One region of the Lachnospira eligens ATCC 27750 genome, then DNA from elsewhere that is predicted to be linked to it. Evidence: predicted binding sites of a transcription regulator. Region 1 holds the regulator's gene; the other holds the start of a gene.

Region 1 (4,214 bases):
TACGACAGAAACAGAGAATTCGTTCTTACAACTTCACCATCTATGGATATTCTTATTTCAAGCAACCTTGAGAGACTTATATACAGAATTGCCGGCAATAATGCAGCTAAGAATGCAGAGCTTATGGCATCATTAAAGTCAGAAGGAAAATACAAGATTACAGATGATATGAAAGCACAGTTAGCTGACTTCTATGGCAATTATGCTACAGAGGCAGAGGACGCTGCTACAATCAAGAAGATATATGAAGATTGCGGATATGTAATCGATACACATACATCAGTTGCTGCAACTGTATATGATAAGTACAGAAAGGAAACTGGCGATACAACTAAAACAGTTATTGCTTCAACAGCAAGCCCATATAAGTTTACAAGAAGTGTTATGAATGCTATTGATTCTAAGTATGATTCAATGGGAGACTTCGAACTTGTAGATGAGCTTAGCAAGATAAGCAATGTCAAAGTTCCTAACGCAATTGAAGAAATCAGAACAGCACCAGTTCTTCATGATACTGTATGTGATTCTGATAAGATGTGTGATGAAGTTAAGAAGATTCTTGGAATCTAATATTATAAGAAAATAAAAATCTCCGGACCGTGTGATGATGGTCCGGAGTTTTTTTATTTATCTGTCAACAATTACTCCCTGACAGCCAAGTTCAAGCCATCTTTGATAAAATACAGAAAATTTATATGTTTTTATTTCTCCTAACAGAGGATCAGCCGTGTATACTTCATCTGCTGATGCATCAAATCCAATCATAACCAGGCAGTGTTCCATACCGGGCCAGATAACAAGCTGACCATCCTTAGCAATCCATACAGAAGAACCATAATCAATAGAATTCATATTCATAGCTGCCCACACAATAACAGGCTGTCCATTTTCAACATACTGGCAGAGCTGGTCGATTGAGGCTCCAGATATATTAATGGCATGGGCACCATACAGATTAGCACAATCTGTAATAACTGGAGCATAGCAGCCGTATGATGATTTATCAAAAGGTGTTCCTACAAAAGCTGTGTTAGGATTGGCAGCAGGGTAGTCTTCTTTTTTTAAATAATTAGCAGCCAGGTCTGTCTTATCAGCATCATATCCAAGATAGTTAAGAACCATAGTGAGAGATGTGACTTCACAGCCGGTAGGAAGCTCCGGTAACTGATTCAGACACGGAAAATTATCTATATACGCTTTTCTTCCAGATGTCAGTAGTTCTTTCAGTTCATTTTCAGAATGAATTGTATTGTGAAAATCTTTATAAGAATCCTCTGGATTATTATTTTTATTATTATCCTGTGAACTGTCAGAATTATTAACTTCTCCACGCGATAAATCATCCGATGAAATAGTCCCAACTGGTGTTATGTTAATACTTACATTATCAGGAGAAGAATTTTTCATATTGATAAGGAATGATGATATTGTAACAGATGCAGCGATAAGAGAAAGTATAAGCAGAATCTTTAAAAATGTTTTTTTTGAACTGTGTTTTTTCATTATAACTCCTTGGTAAATATCTCTATATATAATAATGATATTTATAGCTGAATTATATAGTATGTTAAGATTCTGTTCAATAAATTTATAAATTATTTATAGAAAAAAGAAATATTATTGTTGACATCACGAAAGGGTAGTGATATCTTAAATGTATCGATATTAGCACTCCAATCTGATGAGTGCTAACAAGATGAAAGGAGAGGATGCCATGGAGACGGATGGACGACTGGATGACCGTAAGGTTAAGATACTTAAAGCTGTTATTCAGAATTATCTTGATACCGGAGAACCGGTTGGCTCAAGAACGATTTCCAAGCTGACTGACTTACAGCTAAGTTCAGCAACTATAAGGAATGAGATGGCAGACTTAGAAGAGCTTGGCTACATTGTACAGCCACATACCTCTGCTGGAAGAATTCCAACTGATAAGGGTTACAGATTATATGTTGACGATTTAATGGCCCAGAAAGAGGAAGAGATATCCTTAAGAGAACAGCAGGTTGGTGATAAAGAGAAAGAACTTGATTCTATGAAGGATGCCTTATCAGAGAAGGTAGACAGAGTAGAGGAGCTTCTTCAGAATGTAGCAAAGGTTCTGGCGAATAATACTAATTATGCCACGATGATAACAACTCCTAAGGTAACTGGTAATAAGTTAAGATTTGTTCAGCTTTCACAGCTTGAACCGAATAAGCTTCTTGCTGTTATTGTTATGGAAGGTAATCTTATAAGGAACAAGGTTATAACTATCAGCGAGGATATTTCACCAGAGAATCTTCTGAAGCTTAATCTTCTTCTTAATACAACACTCACAGGTCTTACATTGCAGGAAATGCATCTGGGACTTATATCCAAGATGGAGAGCCAGGCAGGTGAGCATATGGGTATTGTTAAAGAAGTGTTAGACGCGATTGTTGAGACTATAAGTAAGGCTGACGACCTGAAGATATACACAAGCGGCGCAACTAACATATTCAAGTATCCGGAGCTTAGTGATTCCGGGAAAGCAAGTGAGCTTATATATGCCTTGGAGGAAAAACAGGGCTTGTCTGGACTTGTTAATGACAAGGATGATTCAGATAAGACTGAAGATGATAACCACGGCATTCAGGTATATATAGGAAATGAAACACCGGTTGAGTCCATGAAGGACTGTAGTGTGGTAACAGCCACATATGAATTGCAGGATGGAATGAAGGGAACAATTGGTATTATTGGACCGAAGCGTATGGATTATGAAAAGGTTGTTGATACCTTAAAAGAGATGCAGACGCATTTGGATGATGTATTTAAGAAAACTTAGGAAAGGTTGGTATTGAAGTGTCAAAGGATGTAAAGAAAAAGAAATCAGAAGAGACAGTTCAGGATGAAGTAAAGAATCAGGAGACTGATGCTAAGAAAGAAGAAGCCTGCAACTGCGAATCAGAATGTAAGGCTGATGAAAGTCAGAATACATGTGAAGCTGATGAATCAGACAAGGCCGAGGCACAGGATGAGAGCACTGAGAGCTCTAAGAAGAAAGATCCTAAGGATGCAGTTATAGAAGAACTTCAGGACAGAGTAAAGAGGCAGATGGCTGAGTTTGATAATTTCAGAAAGAGAACAGAGAAAGAGAAATCTACTATGTTCGAGATGGGAGCCTCAGATATCATTAAGAAGCTTTTACCTATTGTTGATAATTTCGACAGAGGATTTAAGAGTGTGACAGATGAGGAACTTGAAACTCCATTCGCTAAGGGAATGGATATGGTTCACAAGCAGCTTTTAAAGATGCTTGAGGATGCAGATGTTAAGCCTATTGAAGCTTTAGGCGGTGAGTTCAATCCAGATTTCCACAATGCAGTAATGCATGTCGAGGATGATTCAGTTGGAGAGAACATCGTAGTTGAAGAGTTTGAGAAGGGCTACACATACAGAGACCAGGTTATAAGACACAGCATGGTCAAGGTTGCTAACTAGCGATAAGCCAGAAAGCATATGTAACACAAGGTATTAATCAATTTAATTATAGAAAGGACATTTTATCATGGGAAAGATTATTGGTATTGATTTAGGTACAACTAATTCTTGCGTAGCTGTAATGGAAGGTGGTAAGCCAGTTGTTATCGCTAACGCAGAAGGTTTAAGAACTACTCCTTCAGTAGTTGCATTTTCAAAGACAGGAGAGAGACTTGTAGGTGATCCTGCAAAGCGTCAGGCAGTTACTAATGCTGATAAGACAATCTCTTCTATCAAGAGACATATGGGTACAGATTACAAGGTTGAGATTGATGGAAAGAAATATACTCCACAGGAAATCTCAGCTATGATTTTACAGAAGTTAAAGTCAGATGCAGAGAATTATCTTGGTGAGAAGGTTACAGAGGCAGTTATAACAGTTCCTGCTTACTTCAACGATGCACAGCGTCAGGCTACTAAGGATGCTGGTAAGATTGCAGGTCTTGATGTAAAGCGTATTATCAACGAGCCTACAGCAGCTGCTTTAGCTTATGGTCTTGATAATGAGCATGAGCAGAAGATTATGGTTTACGATTTAGGTGGTGGTACATTCGATGTGTCTATTATCGAAATCGGTGATGGTGTAATTGAAGTTCTTGCTACAGCTGGTAATAACAAGCTTGGTGGTGATGATTTCGATAATGCTGTTACACAGTATATGTTAAATGATTTCAAGGCTAAGGAAGGCGTTGACCTTTCTAAGGATACAA
Region 2 (4,214 bases), 110 kb from region 1:
AATACCAGCCTTAGACCTTATGATTGCCTCTGTAACCTTAGTAACACCTTCATCCTGACCGATAACTCTCTTGTGGAGCTGTTCATCAAGATTAAGAGTTTTCTGTCTTTCAGACTCACTTAACTTGCTAACCGGAATACCAGTCCATCTTGATATAATCTTGGCAATCTCTTCCTCAGTAACACTTTCATGAACAAGACTCATATCTCTATTACTTGACTTCTTCTCAGCTTCTTCCAAAGCCTTCTGTGCCTGTGGAAGTTTACCATACTGAAGTTCTGCTGCCTTATTAAGATCATATTCTCTCTTAGCCTGTGCTATCTGGGTATTAATCTGGTCAATCTCTTCCTTTAACTTGCTTACCTGGTCAACAGAAGATTTCTCGCTGTCCCATTTAGCTTTCTGGATATTGAAATCAGACCTTAATTCAGATAATTCCTTCTGTAATGCATCAAGTCTTTCCTTACTGAGGTTATCTGTCTCTTTCTTAAGAGCAGCCTCCTCAATCTCAAGCTGCATAATCTTTCTTCTCTTCTCATCAAGTTCGGCAGGCATTGAATCAAGTTCAGTCTTAATCATTGCACATGCCTCATCTACAAGGTCAATAGCCTTATCTGGCAGGAATCTGTCTGAAATATATCTGTCTGACAAAGTAGCTGCACTTACAAGTGCGCCATCTGTAATCTTAACTCCATGGAACACTTCATATCTGTCCTTAAGACCTCTAAGGATTGAGATAGTATCCTCAACTGTAGGCTCATCAACCATAACCGGCTGGAATCGTCTTTCAAGTGCCGGGTCTTTCTCAATATACTCTCTGTGCTCATCAAGAGTTGTAGCACCTATACAATGAAGTTCACCACGGGCAAGCATTGGCTTTAACATATTACCTGCGTCCATAGCACCTTCTGTCTTACCTGCACCGACAATAGTGTGAATTTCATCAATAAACAGAATTATCTGTCCTTCAGATTTCTTAACCTCGTCAAGTACAGCCTTAAGTCTTTCCTCGAATTCACCACGATACTTTGCACCTGCAACAAGTGCGCCCATATCCAGTGCAAAAAGCTTCTTATCCTTTAAGCCTTCTGGAACATCACCTCTTACAATTCTCTGTGCAAGTCCTTCAACAACTGCTGTTTTACCAACACCTGGCTCACCAATAAGAACCGGATTGTTCTTAGTCTTACGGGAAAGAATTCTTATTACATTTCTTATTTCATTATCTCTTCCGATAACCGGATCAAGTTTTCCATCCTTGGCTCTTTCTACAAGGTCTGTAGCATATTTGCTAAGAGTATCATAAGTTGCCTCCGGATTATCCGAAGTAACACTCTGGTTACCTCTTACTGTCGCAAGGGCTGACAGGAATGATTCCCTGTTAATTCCATATGTCTTAAAAAGCTGCTTTATACCCTTGTTAGGTGCTGCAATCATCGCAAGCATAAGATGCTCAACAGAAACATATGCATCCCCCATTCTCTTTGCTTCATCTTCAGCATTTACTAAAACCTTATTAAGATCATTGCTTACATAAAGCTGTACATTTCCTGAAACCTTATTCTTCTGGCTAAGTAAAGTCTCAATATTCTTAATAAATGTGTCCTTATCAATTCCCATCTTCTCTATCAGGCTCGCGATAAGACTATCTTCTATAGTTAAGAGACTGTACAGAAAATGTTCCTGATCAATCTCCTGATTACCATAATCGTAGGCAATCTTCTCGCACTGGTTAACAGCCTCAATAGACTTCTGTGTAAACTTATTAATGTTCATACGATTACCTCCTTCTATTACAATGAATGCTTAACTTCACTGTTTATCTATTGTTTTCCTCTTACAATTGATGTTATACATCTCATTGTTAGCACTGTCAAGAGGTGAGTGCTAATGAATTTATTAAAAAAATATAAAGCCAGCAAAATACTGGCTTTACACTATAATAAATAATTAAATTATATATTTTTATCGCTTTATGTACCTTATCAATCTGATATAAGCAGCACAGAAACATCATTAACATTTGTTCCCGTAGGACCTGTTATAATAAGCCCCTCTGTTAGTTTCAATGCATTATAAGCATCATTATTCTTAAGCACTTCAAATATATCTATTCCTTTATTCTTTAAGACTCCTGCTGTATCACCATCGCTATATCCACCTGCCGCATCCGTAGGTCCGTCTGTTCCATCGCTGCCTATACTGAATACTGCTGCATTTGACATTCCCTTAATACCTTCTGCTGCTGATAATGCAATCTCCTGATTTCTTCCGCCTTTACCATGTCCGGTAATATTAACAACAGTTTCTCCGCCTGCTATGTATGCCAGCTTCTTTCCTGACTTACAATGTGTCTTTGCTATAGATGCAAGAAAACTTCCGGCTTCTTTTGCCTGACAGCATAGCTGGTCAGTAAGCATTACTGGTTCATATCCATACTGTAAGCACTCTCTTGAAACTGCACTGCATAATTCACGCACACTTCCATTAATAAATGTTGTTACGTTATCAAGTTTCTTTGGAGTTTCAATATCCATCAGTTTATTAGCCATCTCACTAAGATTCAGATTATATTTTTCTACAATATGTTTTGCTTCTTCACATGTTGTTGTATCTGCACATGCCGGACCTGAAGCAATCATATCCAGTGGGTCACCAAGTATATCTGATAATACTATTGATAATACATGCGCCGGTTCACATAATTTTGCAAACCGTCCGCCCTTTACTTCTGATAAGCGTTTTCTTATCGTATTAATCTCAACAATATCTGCACCGCATGCAAGTAACTGATTAGTTATATCCTGCAATTCTTCTCCTGTAATCTTCGGCTTCTCAAATAAAGCACTTCCTCCACCTGAAAGAAGAAAAAGCACTGTATCATTCTTATTGAGTCCGCTTACCATCTCAATAGCTGCCTGTGTTGCTTTAAATGAATTCTCATCTGGAACAGGGTGGCCTGCCTCAAAACATTCTATTCTTTCAATCGGCTCTTTTACATGTCCATACTTCGTTATTACAATTCCTTCATTTATTCTGTCTCCCAGACAGTCACTTGCCGCCTTTGCCATCTGCCATGCGGCTTTTCCTACTGCTACAAGAATAACTTTTCCATCAAATTTCCTGTCATTAAGTGTTTTCTTAACTGCTTCATCCGGAAGAACTGCTTTAATTGCCGCATCAATTATATTGTCTGCAACCGCTCTTAATTCTTTATTCATAAGATTCTCCTTCCTGACATTATAATAACCTGTCAACAACATTTATAATTTTGTGTCTGCCAGTTTTTCATAATAATGTATAATTGCACTGTGGTCGCTGCTTCCATCTCCATTATTATGCAGATACTGCATTATTTCCTGAACCTGTGCCGTCATCGGTACTGGAGCTCCAACACTATGAGCACACTCAAGTGCATTATTCAAATCTTTAATATGCAAATCTACTCTGAATCCTGGTTCAACATTGTCCTCTATCATCATTGGAACTTTGGCATTCATAACAGTAGACCCTGCTAGTCCGCCTTTTATTGCCTCAAATACACGCTCAGGGTCTACTCCGGCTTTTTTTGCCAGAATGAAGCTTTCAGAAACTGCCTGGATATTACATGCAACAATTATCTGATTGGCAAGTTTTGTTGTATTTCCTGCTCCAAGTTCACCACATCTTGTAACTGATGAACCCATATGTGTAAGAATCTGTTTATACTTATCAAATGTTTTCTCATCTCCACCAACCATAAATGCAACTGTTCCATCTATTGCTTTAGGTTCTCCTCCTGACACAGGTGCATCAAGCATATCAATTCCTTTTTCTTTTAATACATCACCAATATATCTGCTGTCGACAGGATTAATTGAACTCATATCTATAAAACATGTTCCTTTTTTCATATAACCCGCAATACCATTTTCCCCAAGCATTACATCCTTTACCTGAGGACTGTTTGGAAGCATTGTTATAACCACATCACTTTCCATGCCAATCTGTTTTAAATCACCACTTCTCGCACCTGCCTGTACAAGTTCATCGACATTTTCCTTATGATGGTCATTAACAATCAATGTGTATCCAGCTCTGCAAAGATTCTTTGCCATCGGTTTTCCCATTATTCCCAATCCAACAAAGCCTATAACCATATATAATCCTCCTGATATTGTTCTAAATGTATTGTTATTATAACCTTTCTTTTATATAATAATGCGACCATACTG

Evidence for each region. Region 1 encodes HrcA, which represses chaperone genes, less so after heat shock. Its sites were predicted from a motif close to TGTTAGCACTCNNNNNNNNNGAGTGCTAACA; they were not measured.
Region 2: the regulator HrcA is predicted to act here: its motif matches at 1,863-1,893, upstream of clpB (ATP-dependent chaperone ClpB).

Annotation. Positions count from the first base shown of each region.
Region 1 is NC_012778.1:1,399,883-1,404,096, reverse strand. It holds gene thrC (threonine synthase) at 1-570, shown strand, start outside; gene EUBELI_RS06600 (C39 family peptidase) at 628-1,503, opposite strand; gene hrcA (heat-inducible transcriptional repressor HrcA) at 1,715-2,809, shown strand; gene grpE (nucleotide exchange factor GrpE) at 2,827-3,465, shown strand; gene dnaK (molecular chaperone DnaK) at 3,533-4,214, shown strand, end outside.
Region 2 is NC_012778.1:1,291,618-1,295,831, forward strand. It holds gene clpB (ATP-dependent chaperone ClpB) at 1-1,776, opposite strand, end outside; gene EUBELI_RS06115 (glycerate kinase type-2 family protein) at 1,986-3,221, opposite strand; gene garR (2-hydroxy-3-oxopropionate reductase) at 3,264-4,139, opposite strand.